2 regions of the Streptomyces sp. NPDC050806 genome follow, and region 2 is predicted to be linked to the other one. Evidence: predicted binding sites of a transcription regulator. Region 2 holds the regulator's gene; the other holds the start of a gene.
What was found. Region 2 encodes HrcA, which represses chaperone genes, less so after heat shock. Its sites were predicted from a motif close to TTNGCACTCNGNNNNNCNGAGTGCNAA; they were not measured.

Region 1 (11,641 bases), on a different contig from region 2:
GGGTAACGGCCGCGTCACCTGCCGATGAAGACGGCCGTACGGGCCGATGACGGTCACTTCGGCGCGGACCCGCCGGGAATGTCATGCCTGTTCACACTGTTCATGCGTGTCATGCCCGTCCCTTCCACTCGCGCCGAACGCGCCCGAATGCCCATCGCCGTCTACATCCTCGGCCTATCCGTCTTCGCTCTCGGCACGAGCGAGTTCATGCTCTCCGGAATCCTCCAGCCACTGGCCCGGGACATGGACGTCTCCATCCCCCAAGCCGGACTGCTCGTCTCGGCTTTCGCGATCGGCATGGTGGTCGGCGCACCGACGCTGGCCGCCGCCACCCTCCGCCTGCCGCGCCGTACGACGCTGATCGCGCTCCTCACGGTCTTCGGTCTCGGCCAGGTCGCGGGCGCCCTCGCGCCTTCGTACCCCGTGCTGTTCGTCTCCCGTGTGGTCAGCGCGCTGGCCTGCGCGGGCTTCTGGGCGGTCGGCGCGGCGGTGGCCGTCTCGCTCGTGCCCTTCACGGCGCGCGCCCGCGCGATGGCCGTGATGGTCGGCGGTCTCAGCATCGCCAACATCGCCGGGGTGCCGGCCGGTGCGCTGCTCGGGCAGACGGCCGGCTGGCGCGCCGCGTTCTGGGGGGTGGCGGCCCTCTCCGCGATCGGCCTCGTGGGCGTGATCGCCCTCGTGCCGCGCACGGAGGTGCCCACGGGTGAGGACCGCCCGCAGCTCCGCCGTGAGCTGGCGATCTACCGGGACAAGCAGGTCTGGCTGTCGCTCAGCGCCACCGCGCTGAACGCCGCCGCGGTCTTCGCCCTGTTCTCCTACCTCTCCCCGCTGCTCACCGACGCAGCCGGGCTCGCCGAGAGCTGGGTGCCCACGGTCCTGGCGCTGTTCGGCGTCGGCGCGCTCATCGGTACGTACATCGGCGGCCGGGTCGCCGACGCACACCTCTTCCCGACCCTCTTCGGCGGCATCGCCGCCTCCACCGTCGTCCTGGCGGCGCTCGCGCTGACCGCGCACAACTCCGTGGCCGCCATCGCGCTTTCCCTGATGCTGGGCGTCACGGCATTCGCCACGGCACCGGCCCTGAACGCCCGGATGTTCAACGTGGCCAACGCGGCACCCACGCTGGCCGGCGCCACCACGACGGCCGCCTTCAACATCGGCAACACCCTCGGCCCGTGGCTCGGCGGCCTGGTCATCAGCGCGCACTGGGGCTACCCGGCCGTGGCGTGGACCGGCGCGGCGCTGGCGGCCGCCGCGGTCGTCGCAACCGCCCTGTCCTACCGGGCGCAGCGCTCGGCGAGCGCCTCCCGCCTCGTCGCCTCCTCGGACGAGCCGGGCGCCCACGAAGCGGCGGCGGACGAGCGGAGCGTGTCGGCGGGCGCGAAGCGTCTCTGACGCACCCCACCGCGTACGGCCGGCCGCCCGGCACGTACGGCACGAAGGCGGCGGCACGGCTCCTCGGCCGCGCCGCCGCCTTCCGCTTGCGGTGATCAGTGCCGCGGGTGTTTCGGCCGGCGCAGCCCCGCCGCCGTGAGCCGGCGCACCAGTTCCTTGCTGCCGATCTCGACCGCGCCGGCCCGTACGGCGTCGGCGTACCGTTCCGCCGGCAGGTCGTAGTGATCGCGCTCGAAGGCCCGGCGCGGCGCGCCGAGGCCGGCGGCGAAGGCGTGCAGCTCCTCGAACGACACGTCGCTCACCAGATGCGACCACAGCCGGCCGTGCCCCGGCCAGGTCGGCGGATCGATGTAGACCGTCACCCCGGGCCTCTCAGCGCGCCGCGGTGCCGAGCGAGCCGACACGGGCCACCGAGACCGCCGTCTTCGCGCAGACCCAGTGCGGGTCGGGCCCCAGCTCCGGCTCCACGTCCAGCGCGTGCGGGTCGCCGCCGTCGGTGCACACCGGGCACAGCGGCCAGCGGCCGTACCGCTCCAGCAGCGCGTCCTGGACGTCCTGGGCGACGAGCCCGGCGACGAATTCGACCCCCTCCGGCCACTGCTCCACCCACCACCGCCGGTGCGCGACCGCGTCCTCCACCATCGAGACGATGTCCGCGTCGGCGACCTCGTCCGCCATCAGATCCGCTATCACCAGGGCCCGTGCCGCGTGCAGCGCCTGTTCCAACTCCATATGCCCATTGTCGCGCGTACGCGCCGGAGCCCCACACGCGTTCCCGTCCACCGACCGGCCCCAAGTTGTCCACAGGCCACGGAAAGGTATTGACGCCGCGTACAGCTGAAATTACTTTTCAGTGGTGAGCACGAGATTGAAGGAAACTTTCAGCGGCACCCCCGGCGACCGCCCCGCTCCCCGGACCGGTCCCGGCGCCGCCCGCCGCCCCCAGCCGGACCGGACCCCGCCCGCCCCCGCGGCCCTCGCCGCCAAGGTGCGCACGCTGGCGCCGTCCATGACCCGCTCCATGCAGCGGGTCGCGGAGACCGTCGCCGCCGACCCTGCCGGCTGCGCCGCGCTCACCGTCACCGGCCTCGCCGAACGCACCGGCACCAGTGAGGCCACCGTCGTCCGCACCTCCCGCCTGCTCGGCTACCCGGGCTACCGCGACCTGCGGCTGGCGCTCGCGGCCCTCGCCGCGCAGCAGGCCACCGGCCGGGCGCCCGCGGTCACGGCCGACATAGCGGTCGACGACTCCCTCACCGACGTGATCACCAAGCTCGCGCAGGAAGAGCAGCAGTGCCTCGCCGACACCGCGGCCGCGCTGGACACCACCCAGCTGGAGGCGGCCGTCGCCGCGCTCGCCGGCGCCCGCCGCATCGACGTCTACGGCATCGGCGCCTCCAGCCTCGTCGGCCAGGACCTGGCACAGAAGCTGCTGCGCATCGGCCTGATCGCGCACGCGCACGCCGATCCGCACCTCGCCGTGACCAACGCCGTCCAGATGCGGACCGGCGACGTCGCCATCGCGATCACCCACTCCGGGCGCACCACCGACGTCATAGAACCGCTGCGGGTCGCCTTCGACCACGGCGCGACGACGATCGCCATCACCGGCCGCCCGGACGGCGAGATCGCCTCCTACGCCGACCACATACTCACCACCTCCACGGCCCGGGAGAGCGAGCTGCGCCCGGCGGCCATGTCGTCCCGTACGAGCCAGCTGCTCGTCGTCGACTGCCTCTTCGTCGGCGTCGCCCAGCGCACGTACGAGACGGCGGCGCCCGCCCTCTCCGCCTCCTACGAGGCCCTGGCGCACCGCCACTCCCCCCGCCCCCGCTGACCGCCCGCGCGCACCACCCGCCCCACCCTCAGCCGTACCGGGAGACCCCCTCACCATGACTTCCACCGCTGACCACGCCGAGCTGCGGGCCCAGCTGGAGACCCTCACCACCGAGGCGTTCCGGCCGGAGCTCGCCGAGATCGACCGGATGCCCACCCTGGACATCGCCCGCACGATGAACGGCGAGGACGCCACCGTCCCGGCCGCCGTCGCCGAGCAGCTGCCGCGGATCGCCGCCGCCATCGACGGCACGGCGGCCCGCATGGCCCGCGGCGGCCGGCTGATCTACGCCGGGGCCGGCACGGCGGGCCGGCTGGGCATCCTCGACGCCAGCGAGTGCCCGCCCACCTTCAACACCGACCCCGAGGAGGTCATCGGGCTGATCGCGGGCGGCCCGCCCGCCATGGTCACCGCCGTGGAGGGCGCCGAGGACAGCAAGGACCTGGCCGCCGCCGAGCTGGACGCGCTCGCCCTGACCGCCGACGACACGGTGGTCGGCATCTCCGCCTCGGGCCGCACGCCGTACGCCATCGGCGCCGTCGAGCACGCCCGCGCCCAGGGCGCGCTGACCATCGGCCTGTCGTGCAACGCCGGCTCCGCGCTCGCGGCCGCCGCCGACCACGGCATCGAGGTCGTCGTCGGGCCCGAGCTGCTGACCGGCTCCACCCGCCTGAAGGCCGGCACGGCCCAGAAGCTCGTGCTGAACATGCTCTCGACCATCACCATGATCCGGCTGGGCAAGACCTACGGAAACCTGATGGTCGACGTCCGGGCGTCCAACGACAAGCTGCGGGCCCGGTCCCGGCGCATCGTCGCGCTGGCCACCGGCGCGTCCGACGCGGAGATCGAGGACGCGCTCACCGCCACCGACGGGGAGGTGAAGAACGCCATCCTGACCATCCTCGGCTCCGTGGACGGCCCGACAGCGGCCCGCCTGCTCGCCGCCTCGCAAGGACACCTGCGCGCCGCCCTCCAGGCCGCAGCCCGGGAAGGCTGACGACCGGGGCCCCGCCCAGGACAGCCGACCGCCCGCCCGCGCGCTCCCTCCGGGAGCGGCGCCCTCTCCCCCGCGCGGCGACGCGCACCCTCCGACAGAACAGCGCCTGCACATGACCTCTGCATCTCCCCAGGGGAACTCCGGCTCCCCGGACAAGAACCGCGCCACCGCCGCCGCGCTCCTGCCCCTCGTGGGCGGCGCTGCCAACATCACGTCCGTCGCGCACTGCATGACCCGGCTCCGCCTCGGCATCAAGGACCGCTCGCTGGTCCAGGACGACGCCCTGAAGGCGCTGCCGGCAGTCATGGGGGTGGTCGAGGACGACACGTACCAGATCGTGCTGGGCCCCGGCACGGTCGCCCGGGTCACGCCCGTCTTCGAGGAACTGGTCGAGGAGGAGCGGGCGGCCGCTCCTGACCCGGCGCCGACCGGGCCCGCCGCTGCCGACGGCACCGCCGGTGCCGCCGACCCGGCCACCGCGTCCGGCCCGCCCGGCGACCCCGCCCCCGTCACCGCCGACGAGCTGGCCGCTCAGGGCGCCGCGATCAAGGCCCGCCGGAAGGCGGCGAACGCCACCCCCTTCAAGCTGTTCCTCCGCCGGATCGCCAACATCTTCGTCCCGCTGATCCCGGCCCTCATCGGCTGCGGCATCATCGCCGGCATCAACGGCCTGCTGACCAACCTCGGCTGGCTGCCGGCCCTGGTCCCCGCGCTGACCGCCATCGCCTCCGGCTTCATGGCGCTGATCGCGGTGTTCGTCGGCTTCAACACCGCGAAGGAGTTCGGCGGTACGCCGATCCTCGGCGGCGCGGTCGCGGCGATCATCGTCTTCCCCGGCGTCGCGAACATCACCGCGTTCGGCCAGAAGCTCGCCCCCGGGCAGGGCGGCGTACTCGGCGCGCTCGGCGCCGCGGTGCTGGCGGTGTACGTGGAGAAGTGGTGCCGCAGATGGGTGCCGGAATCACTCGACGTCCTGGTCACCCCGACCCTCACGGTCCTGCTCACCGGGCTGGTCACGATCTTCGGCCTGATGTACGCCGCGGGTGAGGTCTCCGCCGCGATCGGTACGGCCGCCAACTGGCTCCTCGCCCACGGCGGCGCGCTCGCCGGCTTCGTACTCGGCGGTCTCTTCCTCCCGCTGGTGATGCTCGGCCTGCACCAGGCCCTCATCCCCATCCACACCACCCTCATCGAGCAGCAGAGCTATACGGTCCTGCTGCCGATCCTGGCCATGGCCGGCGCGGGCCAGGTCGGCGCGGCCGTCGCCGTCTACCTCCGCCTCCCCCGCAACGGCTCGATCCGTACGACGATCAAGTCCGCCCTCCCCGCCGGCTTCCTCGGCGTCGGCGAACCGCTGATCTACGGCGTCTCGCTCCCGCTCGGGCGGCCGTTCGTCACCGCCTGCGTCGGCGGCGCGTTCGGCGGCGCCTTCGTCGGCCTCTTCAACCAGCTCGGCACGGCCGTCGGCTCCACCGCCATCGGCCCCTCCGGCTGGGCCCTCTTCCCCCTCCTCAAGGGCAACCACGACCTGGGCACGACGGCGGTCATCTACGCCGTGGGCCTGCTCGCCGGCTATGTCGTCGGCTTCCTGGCCACGTACTTCTTCGGCTTCAGCAAGCAGATGCTCGTCGACCTGAACGCGGACACGGCACGGGCCCCGGTGGCCGGCGGCACGGGTACGGGCCCCACCGCGGCCGCGGCCGGCGGCTCCGCCGCGGCAAAGGAGCCGGCGTCCGTATGAGCCGGCGTCCGCCCGGCCCGGCGCCCGGCTGAGCCGGCCGGCCCGTACCCCCGCCTCGTCCCCCGAGTCCCTCCCCCTGCTGTTCCGCCGCGGTGACATGTACCGTTCAGTCAACGGACGGTTCAACAGGGGGAGTTGAGGCGTGTGACGAGCGATGCGACGAGAGCCCCGCGGCCGGACGGAGCGGCGGAGCCCGCCCCTGATCCGGCCGCACTGCCCGGACCCGCCCCGCAGCCGACCGGCGGCGGCCGGTTCACCCGCCTCCGGCGGCGGTTCGCGGCGCTGGGGGCAGCCAACAAGATCGCGACGGTGGGACTGGTCATCGCCGCCGTACCGGTGCTCACACCACTGGTCACCGCGGGGTACGACGCGCTGTTCGGCGAGGAAGCCATCGCCATGGACGTCAGTCAGGCCGATGACGCCTGCTCGGCCCAGTACGTCGTCCCACCGGCCCATGAGAAGCTGCGGAACGCCGTCCCGGCAGCCCCGACGCGGACCCTCACCCGATGGGAACGGGAGAAGCGGATCACCCACCTGTCAGAGGTCGGCGCGGCCATCAGCATCCGCGGCAACCTCGACAAGGCCGTACAGATCCGGGACCTGTCCCTCACCGTCACCCACCGCTCCGAGCCCACGGCCGGCCGCCTCGCCCCGCACCCCGGCTGCGGCGGCGACGGCATCCGGGAAGTGTTCGTCGTCGACCTCGACTCGCTGCCGGTCGGCCGGCCGGTCTCCAGCGGCTACCTGCTGACCAGCCCCCGCCAGGACGCGGCCCGGCAGGCGGAGAGCCAGGGCAGCCGGAACAGCCTGCGCCTTCCCAAGTCCATCGGCACCAGCGATGTGTACGACCTCCTGCTCACCGGCCGCACCCGGAGCCACTACATCGAGTGGCGGGCCACCCTCACGTGGTGGGACGGCCGGACCCTGCACCGGACAGTCATCGACAACGACGGCCGTCCCTTCCGGGTGACGGCCGGGCCCCGGCCGGCCCGGGAGGAGCGTTGAACTCCCTCCGTGCCGCACGGCGCTCGCCCGTCGCCACCGCCGTCCTCACCGTGCTGCTGCTCCACCTCCTCGGCACGCTGCCGCAGCAGGTCGACTGGGCGGACCGAAGCACCGGCGACCGGCCGCTGTCCGCGCTCCGACTGCTGACCGTCTCGCCGACGCTGCGGTTCACCGAGGCGACCGGCGCGACGGCCGTGCTCCAGGAAGCGCTGTGGACGGTGCTCTTCCTCGCCCTGCTGGGCTCGGCCGCCACGGGGCTCGCCGCCCGGACGACGGGCCGTACCAAGGCCATGACCTGCGGCGTCGCGTTCACCGTTTTCGCACCGCTCGCCCATCTGCTCGCGCTCGCCTGCCTGCGGCTGCCCGAGCTTTCCGCCGACCCCGCGCTGCGCGGCGAGGCGGCGCTCCAGCTGCTCCAGGACGCCCAGGCGGGCGCCGGCCATGCCGTGTTCCTCGGGCTGCTCGGCGGCCAGGTCGGCTATACGGTCAGCATGCTCGGTGCCGCACCGAAGGAGTCCGGACTCGCGCTCCGCGATCAGTTCCACGCCGGCATCCGCCGGTTCCGTGCCGGCCTGTACACCCTCTGGCCGCGGATCGGCGGCACACTGCTCGCGACCGCGGGCGGCGCGCTGGTGCTGGCCGTGCTGCTCTCGGACGCGCCCGGCCGGATGCTGGAGCCACTCGTACGCTTCTGGTGCGCGCCGGGCGAACTGCCCGAGCAGTGCGGAATCTGGCTGCGCGAGCAGGTCGCCAACACCGACGGGATGGCGGCGCAGGCCGGTGAGTCGCCCCGGGAGCGCGCGTTCATGCTGCTCTACGCCTGGCAGATGTTCCTGGTCGGGTACGCGGTCACGCACCTCTTCGTCAATGTGACGACGGCCGGCCTGGCCCGCGTCCCGCGCGTGCTGCTCAGCGTCTGGGCCGCGTACACCGTCGGCGCGATCGGCTTCGTCGGCGGGCTGGCGGCCGGCGCCCCGCCGGAGGAGGGCGCCGCGACAGATCCGCTCGTCAGGCAGCTGATGTTGCTCCTGCCGCCGCCCGGTCTGGAGCATGCCCTGTACGGGGCGCCGGTCGCCGCCGCGGTCTGCGCGGTCGCGGTGTGGGCGGGCAGCCGGCTCGTTCGCCGCGGCACCCGCCCGGCCCCGGCTCCGCTCGACCCCGGTCCGGCCCTCGCTCCGGGCGCCCGGCCCGCCCCATGAAACGCCCGAGGGCGGCACCCCCGCGATGGGGGTGCCGCCCTCGGTCCGTACAGCGCGTACTGCGATGAACAGCTGATCCGTTCCCGGAAGGGGTGGATCAGAAGTCCATGTCACCGCCCGGCATGCCGCCCGGGGCGCCGCCGGCGGCGGCCTTCTCCGGCTTGTCGGCGATGACGGCCTCGGTGGTGAGGAAGAGCGCCGCGATGGAGGCGGCGTTCTGCAGCGCGGAGCGGGTGACCTTGGCGGGGTCGATGATGCCCTCGGCGATCATGTCGACGTACTCGCCGGTCGCGGCGTTCAGGCCGTGACCCACGGTCAGGTTGCGCACCTTCTCCACCACGACGCCGCCCTCGAGGCCGCCGTTGACGGAGATCTGCTTCAGCGGGGCCTCCAGGGCCAGCTTCACAGCGGCGGCACCGGTGGCCTCGTCACCCTCGAGCTCAAGCTTCTCGAAGACCGAGGAAGCCTGCAGCAGGGCGACGCCACCGCCGGCAACGATGCCCTCCTCGACGGCCGCCTTCGCGTTGCGAACGGCGTCCTCGATGCGGTGCTTGCGCTCCTTGAGCTCGACCTCGGTCGCGGCACCGGCCTTGATGACCGCAACACCGCCGGCGAGCTTCGCCAGGCGCTCCTGCAGCTTCTCGCGGTCGTAGTCGCTGTCCGAGTTCTCGATCTCGGCGCGGATCTGGTTGACGCGGCCCTGGACCTGGTCGCTGTCGCCGGCACCGTCGACGATGGTGGTCTCGTCCTTGGTGATGACGACCTTGCGGGCGCGGCCGAGCAGGTCGAGACCGGCGTTCTCCAGCTTGAGGCCGACCTCCTCGGAGATGACGGTGCCACCGGTGAGGATGGCGATGTCGCCGAGCATGGCCTTGCGGCGGTCACCAAAGCCCGGGGCCTTCACGGCGACGGACTTGAAGGTGCCACGGATCTTGTTGACGACCAGGGTCGACAGGGCCTCGCCCTCGACGTCCTCCGCGATGATCAGCAGCGGCTTGCCCGACTGCATGACCTTCTCCAGCAGCGGAAGGAGGTCCTTCACGTTGGAGATCTTGGAGTTGACGATCAGGATGTACGGGTCGTCGAGCGACGCCTCCATACGCTCCATGTCGGTGGCGAAGTACGCCGAGATGTAGCCCTTGTCGAAGCGCATACCCTCGGTGAGCTCCAGCTCCAGACCGAAGGTCTGGGACTCCTCGACGGTGATGACGCCTTCCTTGCCGACCTTGTCCATGGCCTCGGCGATGAGCTCGCCGATCTGGGTGTCGGCCGCGGAGATGGAGGCGGTGGAGGCGATCTGCTCCTTGGTCTCCACGTCCTTCGCCTGCTCCAGCAGGGCGGCGGAGACGGCCTCGACGGCGCGCTCGATGCCGCGCTTCAGGGCCATCGGGTTGGCGCCGGCCGCGACGTTGCGCAGGCCCTCGCGGACCAGGGCCTGGGCCAGGACGGTCGCGGTCGTCGTGCCGTCACCGGCGACGTCGTCCGTCTTCTTCGCGACCTCCTTGACCAGCTCGGCGCCGATCTTCTCGTACGGGTCCTCGAGCTCGATCTCCTTGGCGATGGACACACCATCGTTGGTGATCGTGGGGGCGCCCCACTTCTTCTCAAGGACGACGTTGCGGCCCTTGGGGCCAAGGGTGACCTTGACGGCGTCGGCGAGCTGGTTCATCCCGCGCTCGAGACCGCGCCGTGCCTCCTCGTCGAACGCGATGATCTTGGCCATGTGAAGTGGTCCTCCCGGACAGGGGTGGAAACGCAGTGGACCGCGACGGTGCCCGCGACGGACGGCCTGCGACCCCGTGGTTCCCTGCCCCACCGGGCCGCGGACCTCACCGGCCCGATCCGAAGTTCTGTCACTCTCACCTTCAGAGTGCTAACGCAATGATTAGCACTCGGCCCCCCAGAGTGCAAGCGCCTCCACAGAAGGCTCGATGAGCGGTGGTGGTGGGCGACAGGGTGGACGCAAGCACCTCAGCCAGGCTGCGGGCTCGCGCGGCGGCTGTGCAAGGGGCCGGGCCATTGCATGCCGTGCACAACAAGAGGCCCGTACCCCCCTCAGGGAGCACGGACCTCCGTACGCTGCAGTCGGTCGGCGCTTCAGCCGGCCACGCGAACCATGTCCGCCTGCGGCCCCTTCTGACCCTGCGAGATCTCGAACTCGACCCGCTGGCCTTCCTCAAGGGTGCGGTAACCGTCCATCTGGATCGCGCTGTAGTGGACGAAAACATCCGCACCACCGTCGACCGCGATGAAGCCGTACCCCTTCTCCGCGTTGAACCACTTGACGGTGCCCTGAGCCATTCCTAACTCCCCTATTGCTGGCCCTTGCGCAGGACCGCACTCCGCGGACCCGGGTCAGACCTCACCCTCAAGGAGGGTGTGCGCCGGAACGCGTCGACCGCCGCTGAATGTATCTGGACCGATGCCCAGCGCAACAGGTCAATCGGACGAGAATTCTGCCCACGACCATTCGCCGATATCTGGCGAAGTCTCAACAATTCTGGGCAAGCCGGGCCGGGCATAGCTCATCAACACGACAAATTGCGCACACACTTTGGGCACATCTTGTCGTGTTCTCATATGCGGCGGGCACGCGCGCGAAGAGGATTCACCTCAACTGTATCGCCTTTAACGACATGGAATCGCCCCGTCCGCTTCTGTTGCGGACGGGGCGATTCCGGGGCGCGCATCCCGTCATTCACGAGACGGTGCACAAGGGGCGCACACAGGGCGCACAAAGGGGCGTACGGCCGCTTTTTCAGCAGCCGCCGGCCACCGCGGGAATGATCGAAACGCTGGCACCGTCCGGCGTCGCGGTCTCCAGGCCGCCCTCGAAGCGCACGTCGTCGTCGTTGACGTAGACGTTCACGAAGCGGCGCAGCTTGCCCTGGTCGTCCAGGACGCGGGCCGCGATGCCGTTGTGGTTCTTCTCCAGGTCCTGGATGACCTCGGAGAGCTTCGCGCCCTCGGCGGGGACCTCGGCCTGGCCGCCGGTGTAGGTGCGGAGGATGGTGGGGATGCGGACGTTGACGCTCATGTTCTTCTGCCTTCCGGTTTCAGTGGCTACGGGTGCGAGGCGGCTCTCCGGCCGGGGGCCAGGGCTCAGCCGAGGCCGGCCTCGCGGAAGGAGTCCAGGCTCGGACGGATGGTCGCGGTCGGGCCGGTGGTCGGCGCGACGGCGTCCAGCGTCTTCAGGCCGTCGCCGGTGTTCAGGACGACGAGGGACTTGGCCGGGTCGATCTGCCCGTTCTCGATGAGCTTCTTGGTGACGCCGACGGTCACGCCGCCCGCGGTCTCCGCGAAGATGCCCTCGGTGCGGGCCAGCAGCTTGATCGCGTCCACGACCTGCTCGTCGTCGACGTCCTCGACGGCGCCGCCGGTGCGGCGGGCGATGTCGAGCACGTACGGGCCGTCCGCCGGGTTGCCGATGGCCAGCGACTTGGCGATGGTGTTCGGCTTCTGCGGGC
Region 2 (11,641 bases):
CACCGCCATCGCACTGACCGTGCGGGCCAAGGTGCCCGGCCTGTCCCAGGACGACTTCCGGGCCGCCGCCGAGGACGCCAAGAAGAACTGCCCGGTCAGCCAGGCACTGGCGGGCGTCAAGAACATCACGCTCGACGCCACGCTGATCTGAGGCCGCGAGGCCGTACGGGCCCCGCTGCGCTCAGTCCCAGCGGCCCGTACGGCCCAGCAGCAGCGCCGTGGCAGCCGTGCCGGCGGTGGAGGTGCGCAGCACGCTCGCGCCGAGCCGGTACGGCTTCGCCCCGGCCGCCGCGAACAGTTCCAGCTCCTCGGGGGACACCCCGCCCTCGGGCCCGACGACGAGCACGATGCCGCCGTCGGCGGGGAGTTCGGCGCGGGCCAGCGGCTCGCTGCCCTCCTCGTGGAGCACGGCGGCGAAGGCGGCGCCGCTCAGCAGCTCCGCCACGTCCTTCGTCGAGGCCGCCGCCGCGACCTCCGGGAACATCAGGCGCCTGGCCTGCTTCCCGGCCTCCCGGGCGGTGTTGCGCCACTTCGTCAGCGACTTGGCGCCCCGCTCGCCCTTCCACTGCGTCACACAACGGGACGCCTGCCACGGCACGATCGCGTCCACGCCGGTCTCGGTCATGGTCTCCACGGCCAGTTCGCCGCGGTCGCCCTTGGGCAGCGCCTGCACGACCGTGATGCGGGGCCGCGGCGCCTCCTCGGTCCGTACGTCCGTCACGGCGACGTCGAGGCGGTCCTTGCCCTCGACCGCGGCGACCGTCCCGTACGCGCCCCTTCCCGAGCCGTCCGTGAGCACGATCTCCTCGCCGACGCGCAGCCGGCGTACGGAGACCGCGTGGCGTCCCTCGGGGCCGTCCAGGGTGAGGGCAGCGCCCGGCGCGGCGCCGGCCAGTGAGTCGACGAGGAAGACCGGGGCGGTCACGAGGCACTCCCAAGAGGTCCGGATCCGGCGGGGCCGGCGGGGTTCGATTCGGCGCGCGCCGCGGCCAGTTCGGCCGCCAGCACCTCCATCAGCTCGGCGGCGGGCAGCCGCCGGGCCAGCCGGTGGCCCTGGCCCGCCCACAGGCTCATGGCCTGCGGATCGCCGGCCTTGGCCGCGGCCTTGCGTACCGGTGAGGTGAGGAGGTGGACGGCCGGGTAGGCGGCCGGCGCGTACGGGCCGTGTTCGCGCAGGAAACGGTTCGCCAGCCCGCGGGCCGGGCGCCCGGAGAACGCCCGGGTCAGCTCGGTGCGCGTGTACAGGGGGTCGGTCAGCGCCTGCTTGTGCAGCGGGTGGGCGCCGGACTCGGGGCAGGCCAGGAAGGCCGTACCGAGCTGCGCGGACGCCGCGCCGGCCGCCAGTACGGCGGCGATCTGCGCGCCGCGCATCAGGCCGCCCGCCGCGATGACCGGCAGCCGCACCGCCTCGCGGACCTCGGCGATCAGCGCCAGCAGGCCGACGCCCGCGCCGGTGCCGTCGCTCTGCGGGTCGTCGCGGTGGGTGCCCTGGTGGCCGCCCGCTTCTATGCCCTGCACGCACACGGCGTCGGCGCCGGCCGCCTGCGCGGCGCGCGCCTCGGCGGCCGTGGTGACGGTCACGACGGTGTACGTGCCCACCCGGGCCAGGGACTCGACGGTCTCGGCGGTGGGGCAGCCGAAGGTGAACGAGACGACCGGTACCGGGTCCTCACGGAGGATGGCGAGCTTGGCCTCGTACCCGTCGTCGGCGGCGCCCCGGGGGTCGCCGAGCGCGGCCTTGTACCAGTCGGCCTCGCCCGCGAGCTGGTCGCGGTAGACCTCGACGGCCGCGTCGTCGGCGAGCTCCGGATGCGGCATGAAGAGGTTCACGCCGAAGGGCCGGCCGGTCATTCCGCGCAGCCGCTCGATCTCCTGGTACATGCCGTCGGCCGTCTTGTAGCCCGCGGCGAGGAAGCCCAGGCCGCCGGCCCCGCTGACGGCCGCGGCCAGCTCGGGGCACGAGGCGCCGCCGGCCATGGGAGCCTGCACGATCGGGTGAGCGCTCAGCTCGGTCAGCGCGGTGGGCATGTCCATATCGTGTCACGCGTCACGGCCGCCCCCGAATCGGGGGCGGCCGTGACGCGTACATTCCAACGGCTTCTACCGGCCGTTGGCTGTGCCTGTCCGGGGGATGATCCGCGGGCCCCCCGGCCCGGTGCCTACCGCCCGTTGAACGCATCCTTCAGGCGCGAGAAGAGGCCCTGCTGTCCCGGCTGACCGTGCCTGTCCGGGGGACGACCCCCGGACCCCCGGCCCGCGCCTACCGCCCGTTGAACGCATCCTTCAGACGCGAGAAGAGGCCCTGCTGGCCCGGCTGGAACTGCCCCGTGGGGCGCTCCTCGCCGCGGAGCTTGGCGAGCCGGGTCAGCAGCTCCTCCTGCTCCGCGTCGAGCTTGCCGGGGGTCTGCACCTCGACGTGGACGACCAGGTCGCCGCGGCCGCCGCCGCGCAGGTGCGTGATGCCGCAGCCGTGCAGCGGGATGGACTGGCCGGACTGGGTGCCGGGCCGGATGTCGACGTCGCGCACCCCGTCCAGCGTCTCCAGCGGACACTTCGTGCCCAGCGCCGCCGCGGTCATCGGGATCGTGACCGTGCAGTGCAGGTCGTCGCCGCGCCGCTGGAAGACCGGGTGCGCGACCTCGTGGATCTCGACGTACAGGTCGCCGGCCGGGCCGCCGCCGGGGCCGACCTCGCCCTCGCCCGCGAGCTGGATGCGGGTGCCGTTGTCGACACCGGCCGGGATCTTGACCGTGAGCGTCCGGCGGGACCGGATGCGGCCGTCGCCCGCGCACTCGGGGCACGGGGTCGGTACGACCGTGCCGAACCCCTGGCACTGCGGGCAGGGCCGCGAGGTCATGACCTGGCCCAGGAAGGACCGGGTGACCTGCGAGACCTCGCCGCGGCCGCGGCACATGTCACAGGTCTGCGCGGAGGTGCCGGGCGCGGCGCCCTCGCCGGAGCAGGTCGTGCACACGACCGCCGTGTCGACCTGGATGTCCTTGGTCGTACCGAACGCGGCCTCGTGCAGCTCCACGTCCAGCCGGATCATCGCGTCCTGGCCGCGCCGGGTGCGCGAGCGCGGCCCGCGCTGCGACGCCGTGCCGAAGAACGCGTCCATGATGTCGGAGAAGTTGCCGAAGCCCGCACCGAAGCCGCCGGCACCGGCGCCGCCGCCCTGGGAATTCGGGTCCCCGCCGAGGTCGTAGACCTGCTTCTTCTGCGGGTCCGACAGCACCTCGTAAGCGGCGTTGATCTCCTTGAACCGCTCCTGGGTCTTGGGATCGGGGTTCACATCCGGGTGCAGCTCGCGCGCCAGCCGCCGGAAAGCCTTCTTGATCTGGTCCTGCGAGGCGTCGCGACTGACACCGAGGACCGTGTAGTAGTCCGTGGCCACTTACGACTCCGCGAGGATCTGTCCGACGTAACGTGCCACTGCGCGTACCGCTCCCATCGTTCCGGGGTAGTCCATGCGGGTCGGTCCGACCACGCCGAGTTTGGCGACTGCCTCGTCGCCCGAACCGTAGCCGACGGCGACGACCGATGTGGAAGTGAGGCCCTCGTGAGCGTTCTCGTGCCCGATGCGCACGGTCATGCTCGAGTCCTTGGCCTCTCCCAGCAGCTTGAGGAGCACGACCTGCTCCTCCAGCGCCTCCAGCACCGGCCGGATCGTCAGCGGGAAATCATGACCGAAGCGCGTGAGATTGGCGGTACCGCCGATCATCAGCCGCTCCTCGGTCTCCTCCACCAGAGTCTCCAGCAACACCGACAGCACTGTCGAGACCGTGCCCCGGTCCTCCGCCTCGAAGGACTCGGGAAGGTCCTGCACCAGTTGCGGCACATCCGTGAACCGGCGCCCCACGACACGGCTGTTGAGCCGCGCCCGCAGGTCCGCCAGGGACGTTTCGCCGAACGGCGCGGGGCAGTCGATCATGCGCTGCTCGACCCGCCCGGTATCGGTGATCAGGACGAGCATCAGCCGCGCGGGCGCCAGCGACAGCAGTTCCACGTGCCGGACGGTGGACCGGGTCAGCGAGGGGTACTGCACCACCGCGACCTGCCGGGTCAGCTGCGCGAGCAGCCGGACCGTACGGGCCACGACGTCGTCGAGGTCCACCGCGCTGTCGAGGAAGCTGTGGATCGCCTTGCGCTCGGGACCCGACAGCGGCTTGACGGCCGCCAGCTTGTCGACGAACAGGCGGTAGCCCTTGTCGGTGGGGATACGGCCGGCGCTCGTGTGAGGCTGGGCGATGAAGCCCTCGTCCTCCAGCGCGGCCATGTCGTTGCGGACGGTGGCGGGCGAGACGCCGAGCTGGTGGCGCTCCGTGAGCGCCTTGGAGCCGACGGGCTCCTCGGTGCCGACGTAGTCCTGGACGATGGCACGCAGCACTTCGAGTCTGCGTTCGCTGAGCATCGCGTACACCTCCAGTCCCGCGCTCTCGCCAGGCCGTTCGCGGCCGTCCGTCCGGGGCGGCCCGGCCGGCCGTCCCTGGCACTCGACCTGCCCGAGTGCCAAACCCCGTCCAGTGTACGGCCGGGTAGCACGGCCGGGGCAAGGCCGGGCGACACGGCTCGCGGCCCGGCGGGCCACCGTATCGCGCCGAGACCGGTCCGTGTCCCCGGGATCGGCCCAGGTCAGCCGGGCGGCCGCGCGCGATTTCCCGGTATACGGGCTAGCGTCGCGGTATGCGCACGACTTGGGAAGAGGCCGGGTGGGAACGGCTCGCGGACGGCGTCGCGCGGCGCCGGCTGCCGACCTGGGACGCCACCGCCGGGGTCGTGGCCGGCACCACCGGCGTTCTCCTGATCGACACGGGGTCCGGGCTGCGCGAGGGCGCCGAGCTGCGCCGCCAGGTGCGCGACGTCCTGGGCCGTGAGGTGACGCACATCGTCCTCACCCATCCGCACTTCGACCATGTGCTGGGCACCGCGGCGTTCGCGGGAGTGACGGTTTTCGGGCCGACCGGGCTGGGCGAGCTGCTGCGCCGCGAGCCGGAGGCGCTGGCCGGCGACGCGGTACGGAACGGGGCCGACCCGGAGGCGACGGCGGTGGCCGTGGACACCCTCGTCGTCCCCGATCACGCGATCTGCGGGGAGCGCACCCTCGACCTGGGCGACCGCCGCGTCCTGCTGGCGAACGTCGGGCCCGGGCACACCGCGCACGACCTGGCGGTCTGCGTGCGGTGCGGGCCGGGTGAGCCGGAGATCGTCTTCTGCGGCGACCTCGTCGAGGAGTCGGGGGAACCGCAGGCCGGGCCCGACGCGCTCCCCGCCTGCTGGCCGGCCGCGCTGGACCGGCTGCTGTCCCTCGGCGGCGAGGACGCACGGTACGTACCCGGCCACGGCGCCGTCGTGGATGCCCGCTTCGTCCGCGCCCAGCGCGACGAGCTGGCCCGCCGCTTCGGCGTGTCGCCCGGCTAGCCCACCCGGGGGACGCCCGCCCCGCATATCGTCTGTCGAATGCGCAGCAGAGAATACGGCCCCGACCTGACCCCTCCGTGGAAGAAGCAGCGCCCCGCGCCCGAGGTGCCGGCCGAGCCCGACCTCGTCGTGGAGGAGGTCGCCACGGGGTTCTGCGGTGCCGTCATCCGCTGCGAGAAGACCGCCGAGGGCCCGACCGTCACCCTGGAGGACCGCTTCGGCAAGCACCGGGTCTTCCCGATGACGCCCCGCGGCTTCCTGCTGGAGGGCAAGGTCGTCACTCTCGTACGCCCCTCCGCCGCGTCCGCACGCCCCCAGGGGCCGCGGCGCACCGCCTCCGGCTCCCTCGCCGTCCCGGGTGCCCGCGCCCGTGTGGCCCGCGCCGGCCGCATCTACGTCGAGGGCCGCCACGACGCGGAGCTGGTGGAACGCGTCTGGGGCGACGACCTGCGCATCGAGGGCGTCGTCGTGGAGTACCTGGAAGGCGTCGACGACCTTCCCTCGATCGTCGGCTCCTTCTCCCCCGGCCCGGACGCCCGGCTCGGCGTCCTCGTCGACCACCTCGTGCCCGGTTCCAAGGAGTCCCGCATCGCCGCGTCGGTCACGGACGCGAACGTCCTGATCGTCGGCCATCCCTACATCGACATCTGGGAGGCCGTGAAGCCCGCCTCCGTCGGCATCCCCGCCTGGCCCTCGGTCCCCCGCGGCCAGGACTGGAAGACGGGCGTCTGCCGGGCACTCGGCTGGCCGGAGAACACGGGCGCCGCCTGGCAGCGCATCCTCGCCTCGGTCCACTCGTACAAGGACCTGGAGCCGGCGCTGCTGGGACGGGTGGAGGAACTGATCGACTTCGTCACGGCACCGGCGGACTGACCCCGGCCGGGGTCAGTCGACCAGGTCCCGCACCACCGCGTCCGCCAGCAGTCGGCCGCGCAGTGTCAGGACGGCCCGGCCGGCCTCGTACGGGGCCGGGTCCAGGAGGCCGTCGGCCAGGGCCTTCTCCGCCGCGGCGAGGCCGTCGGGGCGGAGCAGGGACAGCGGGCACCCGGCCGCCAGCCGCAGTTCCAGGAGGATGCGTTCGACGCGGCGGTCCTCGGCCGACAGGACCTCGCGGCCCGCGCCCGGCGTGCGGCCCTCGGAGAGTGCCTGGGCGTACGCGCCGGGGTGCTTCACGTTCCACCAGCGGACGCCGCCGACGTGGCTGTGCGCGCCGGGGCCCGCGCCCCACCAGTCCGCGCCGGTCCAGTACAGCTCGTTGTGGCGGCAGCGGGCCGGGGCCGAGGTGGCCCAGTTGGAGACCTCGTACCAGGTGAAGCCCGCCGCGGTCAGGGTCTCCTCGGCGATGAGGTAGCGGTCGGCGTGTTCGTCGTCGTCCGTCATCGGGACCTCGCCGCGGCGGATGCGGCGGGCGAGCTGCGTGCCCTCCTCGACGATCAGCGCATAGGCGGAGACGTGGTCCGGACCGGCGCCGACGGCCGCGTCCAGGGTGGCCCGCCAGTCGTCGTCGGACTCGCCGGGCGTGCCGTAGATCAGGTCGAGGTTGACGTGGTCGAAGCCGGCGGCGCGGGCCTCGGCGACGCAGGCCTCGGGCCGGCCCGGGGTGTGCGTACGGTCGAGGATCTTCAGGACGTGCTGCTTGGCGCTCTGCATGCCGAAGGAGACCCGGTTGAAGCCGCCGGCGCGGAGCTCCGCGAGGTAGCGCGGGTCGACGGACTCCGGGTTCGCCTCGGTGGTGATCTCCGCGTCCGGCGTGAAGCCGAATTCGTCGCGGATCGCGGCGAGCATCCGGGAGAGGTCGGCAGCGGGCAGCAGCGTCGGGGTGCCGCCGCCGACGAAGACCGTCTCGACGCGCCGGGGGTCGGCGCCGAGGACCTTGCGGGCCTGCCGGATCTCCTCGATCAGCGTGTCGGCGTAGTTCTCGCGCGAGGCGAGCGCGCCGCCGGAGCCGCGCAGCTCGTTCGCGGTGTAGGTGTTGAAGTCGCAGTATCCGCAGCGGGTCGCGCAGTACGGCACGTGCAGATAGAACCCGAGGGGCCGCTCGCCCGCTCCGGCCAGGGCGGAGGCGGGCAGCGCCCCGTCCTCGGGCAGGGGCTCGCCGTCGGGGAGTGCAGAAGGCATGCCTCCATTGTCCGGTACCCGGCGAGTGCCCTCTCCCCCGTGCCGCTACGGCCGCAGCGCCTGGAGGACCAGCAGCGCCAGGTCGTCGTCGGGCGGGGTCGGCGCGAAGGCGTGCACCCGGCTCCTGAGGTGCTCGGCGACGCCGTCCGCGCCCAGCCCCGCGCACTCCGCGAGGGCCCGCGCGAGGCCGTCCTCGTCGTCGAAGAGCTGACCGCCCGAGCGGCGCTCGGTCACGCCGTCGGTGACGCACAGCAGCGTCTCCCCGGCCGCGAGGTCGAAGGACTCGGTCTCGTACGCCATGTCCTCCAGGACGCCGAGCAGCATCTGGGGCGCTGCGACCGCCCGTACCGTGCCGTCCGCGCCGAGGAGCAGCGGGAGCGGGTGCCCGGCGCTGGCGATCGTGCAGCGGGCGCCCCCGGCGCCGCCCTCGTGCGGCACGATCTCGCCGTAGAGAAGGGAGAGGAAGCGGGCCTGTTCGCTCTCCTCGCGGAAGCCGGGCTGCATGTCCGCCTCGGAGCCGGCCTCGACCACCGCGGCGGCCACCGCGGCGACGGAGTCGGCGGCCTCCATCGCGACCGTACGGTTCAGCCGGTCCAGCACCTCGCCGACGCCGTACCCCTCGCGGGCCAGCAGCCGCAGCACCGGGCGGGCCAGGCCGGTAACGGCCGCCGCCTCCGGGCCGCTGCCGCAGACGTCGCCGAGCATGAAGCACCAGCGGCCGGGGCCCGACTGGAAGAGGTCCCAGAAGTCGCCGCCGGCCCAGGCGCCCTCACGCGGTTCGTACACCACGGCCGAGGCCACGCCCGGTACGTCGGCGCGCCGCCCCGGCAGCAGCCTGCGCTGCAGCACCCGGCTGATGCGTTCCTGGCGGGTGTAGGCGTCGGCGGTCGCGATGGACCTGGCCACCCGGCCCGACAGGTCCTCGATGAGCGAGATCACCTCGTCGGGGAAGCGCACGATGCCGGCCCGGCCGATCAGCAGCGTGCCGTGCCGGCGCACGCCCGAGACCAGCGGGCAGGCCAGGGCCGCGCCGCCGGGGCCGAAGCCGCTGGGCTCGCCGGGCCACGGCCAGGGCCCCGCGCCGGTCTGGCCGTCGACGCCCCGGCCGGTCAGCACCGGCGGGTCCTTCACCAGCAGTTCGCGCAGGCCGTCGATGCGGCTCTCCGTGGCGTGCCAGACGCGGGCCAGGCGGGGCACGCCGAAGTCACCGCCGTCGTCCAGCCAGACCGCGCACCAGTCGGCCATCCGCGGCACGATCAGCTGCGCGACCAGCGCGGCCACCTGGTCCGCGTCCAGCTGCCCGCTGAGCAGGTCGGAGGCCTCGGCGAGGAAGGACAGCGCGCCGTGGTTGAGCCGCTCGACCTCGCAGCGGCGGAGCGCGGCCCGCTGCGGCCCGGGCGACATCAGGACGGTGGCCTGCCCGCCCGGCGCCGCGCCGTCCGCGTCGAAGACCTCCACCGGCGGTTCGTACACCGTCTCCGGCGAGTCCGCCGTCACCCGGAACCACACGGTCTTCAGCATGCGCCGGTAGGTGATGCCCCAGGCGTCGGCCAGCGCGCCGACCAGTTGCAGTCCGCGCCCCGCGCCCTCGGCGGTCACGGCGTCGTGCCGGCCGCGCACCGGACGGGCCGGGTGGTGGTCGGAGACCTCGACGACCACGGCGGTGTGCGGGCCGTCCTCGTCCAGCCGGCAGAGCAGCTCGACGGCGGTCCCGGCGTGCACGACGGCGTTGGTGACCAGCTCGCTCGCGAGCAGTTCGGCCTCGTCGGCGGTGCGCTCGGTGAGGTGCTGCGCGCCCGGCAGCCCGCGGGTGATCCAGTCGGCCATCGTCGTACGGACGAACTGCCGGGCGGCGCGCGCCGCGATGGGCGAGCCGGGCAGCCCGACGGTACGGGAGGCCTCGCCTCCGTATGCGCCCTCGGCGCGTTGTCGACCACCCGCGCCGGTCTCGTCGGCGGACTCGGTGTGCTCCTGGACGGGCAGGGCGTCGGGCCGCGCCGCGGTCCGCCTGCGCACCACGTCGGTTTCCGACGGAGTTGTCGTCCCCATTGAGCACTCCCGAGCAGTTCCGCAATAGCGCCGATTGCGCCACGGCCAGGGTGACAGACTGAGCCCACCCATTCGCACCGAGTTACTGAAGTGGGTCATTATGTCGGTGGATTCCGCAGTGCCCCGCGTTCCGCGGGAGGCAGGAACCGACTGGGTGCGCGCAGCCGACCTCAAGCCGCTGCTCTCCGCGCTCCTCTCGATGTCCTCAGGTGATTTCCGTGCCCGGCTCCCCGTGGCGCACGACGGCGTCCTCGGCGACCTGCACGGAGCCTTCAACGACATCGTCATCCGCACGCAGCACCACGCCGACGAACTGACGCGGCTCCGCTCGGAGCTGATCCGCCAGGGGCGGCTGGACGAGCGGATGTCGGCCAGCCCCGGCCAGGGCAGGTGGACCTCCTCCGTGCTCGCGGCCAACGACATCATCGACGCGCTGGTGTTCCCGGCGGCCCAGGCGACGAAAGTGCTGAACGCCGTGGCGGGCGGTGATCTGACGCAGCGCGTCGAGCTGCACGACGGCCATCGCAAGCTGCGCGGCGACCGCTGCCAGCTGGGCCGCGCGGTGAACTCCATGGTCGACCAGCTCTCGCTGTTCACCGGCGAGGTCACGCGGGTGGCCCGGGAGTCGGGCAACGAAGGGCGGCTGGGCGGCCGCGCCAAGGTCGCGGGGCTGTCCGGGAGCTGGCGGGACGTCACGGAGGCGGTCAACACCATGGCTGCCCGGCTGACCGCGCAGGTCCGGGACATCGCGGCGGTGACGACGGCGGTGGCGCGCGGCGACCTCACGCGTCAGGTGACGGTCGAGGCCACCGGCGAGCTGCTGGAGCTGAAGCTGACGGTCAACACGATGGTCGACCAGCTCTCCGCGTTCGCCGACGAGGTCACGCGGGTGGCCCGCGAGGTCGGTACGGAGGGCCGGCTGGGCGGCCGGGCCCAGGTGCCCGGCGTCTCCGGGGTCTGGAAGGACCTCACGGACAACGTCAACTTCATGGCCTCCAACCTCACCTCCCAGGTGCGCAACATCGCGCAGGTCACCACCGCGGTGGCCAACGGCGATCTCAGTCAGAAGATCACGGTCGACGCGCGCGGCGAGATCCTGGAGCTGAAGGAGACCGTCAACACGATGGTCGACCAGCTCTCCGCGTTCGCCGACGAGGTGACCCGGGTGGCCCGCGAGGTCGGCACGGACGGGCGGCTGGGCGGCCGGGCGCAGGTGCGCGGGGTGTCGGGGATGTGGAAGGACCTCACTGACAGCGTCAACTTCATGGCGGACAACCTCACCACCCAGGTACGCAACATCGCCCTTGTGGCGACGGCGGTGAAGGAGGGCGACCTCGGCAAGAAGATCACCGTGGAGGCCAAGGGCGAGATCCTGGAGCTGAAGACCACGATCAACACGATGGTCGACCAGCTCTCCGCGTTCGCCGACGAGGTGACCCGGGTGGCCCGCGAGGTCGGCACGGAAGGCAACCTCGGCGGTCAGGCGCAGGTCCGCGGCGCATCCGGGGTCTGGAAGGACCTCACCGACAACGTCAACTTCATGGCCTCCAACCTCACCTCCCAGGTACGCAACATCGCCCAGGTCACCACGGCGGTCGCGGACGGCGATCTGTCGAAGAAGATCTCGGTGGACGCGCGCGGGGAGATCCTGGAGGTGAAGGAGACCGTCAACGGCATGGTCGACCAGCTGCGCGCCTTCGCCGACGAGGTGACCCGGGTGGCCCGCGAGGTCGGCACCGAGGGCAACCTCGGCGGCCGGGCGCAGGTCCGCGGCGCATCCGGGGTCTGGAAGGACCTCACCGACAACGTCAACTTCATGGCCTCCAACCTCACCACTCAGGTGCGCAACATCGCGCTTGTCGCGACCGCCGTCGCGCAGGGCGATCTCTCGCAGAAGATCGACGTGGACGCGCGCGGCGAGATCCTGGAGCTGAAGACCACGCTCAACACCATGGTCGACACGCTGTCCTCGTTCGCCTCCGAGGTGACCCGGGTGGCCCGCGAGGTCGGCAGCGAGGGCCAGCTCGGCGGCCAGGCCCGGGTCGAAGGCGTCTAC

Region 1: a site for HrcA is predicted at 10,060-10,086, ahead of groL (chaperonin GroEL). Genes of this name have one in related genera too.

Annotation. Positions count from the first base shown of each region.
Region 1 is NZ_JBVJIF010000007.1:128,198-139,838, reverse strand. Features, by position in the region: gene ACZ6WH_RS22765 (Cmx/CmrA family chloramphenicol efflux MFS transporter) at 148-1,395, shown strand; gene ACZ6WH_RS22760 (DUF4031 domain-containing protein) at 1,491-1,757, opposite strand; gene ACZ6WH_RS22755 (hypothetical protein) at 1,768-2,127, opposite strand; gene ACZ6WH_RS22750 (MurR/RpiR family transcriptional regulator) at 2,252-3,232, shown strand; gene murQ (N-acetylmuramic acid 6-phosphate etherase) at 3,288-4,229, shown strand; gene ACZ6WH_RS22740 (PTS transporter subunit EIIC) at 4,342-5,970, shown strand; gene ACZ6WH_RS22735 (hypothetical protein) at 6,115-6,975, shown strand; gene ACZ6WH_RS22730 (hypothetical protein) at 6,972-8,174, shown strand; gene groL (chaperonin GroEL) at 8,272-9,897, opposite strand; gene ACZ6WH_RS22720 (cold-shock protein) at 10,272-10,475, opposite strand; gene ACZ6WH_RS22715 (MoaD/ThiS family protein) at 10,933-11,211, opposite strand; gene thrC (threonine synthase) at 11,277-11,641, opposite strand, start outside.
Region 2 is NZ_JBVJIF010000009.1:9,427-21,067, forward strand. Features, by position in the region: gene ACZ6WH_RS27380 (OsmC family protein) at 1-151, shown strand, start outside; gene ACZ6WH_RS27385 (16S rRNA (uracil(1498)-N(3))-methyltransferase) at 182-925, opposite strand; gene ACZ6WH_RS27390 (nitronate monooxygenase) at 922-2,028, opposite strand; gene dnaJ (molecular chaperone DnaJ) at 2,261-3,394, opposite strand; gene hrcA (heat-inducible transcriptional repressor HrcA) at 3,395-4,411, opposite strand; gene ACZ6WH_RS27405 (MBL fold metallo-hydrolase) at 4,684-5,418, shown strand; gene ACZ6WH_RS27410 (DUF3097 domain-containing protein) at 5,458-6,291, shown strand; gene hemW (radical SAM family heme chaperone HemW) at 6,304-7,536, opposite strand; gene ACZ6WH_RS27420 (SpoIIE family protein phosphatase) at 7,582-9,585, opposite strand; gene ACZ6WH_RS27425 (HAMP domain-containing protein) at 9,785-11,641, shown strand, end outside.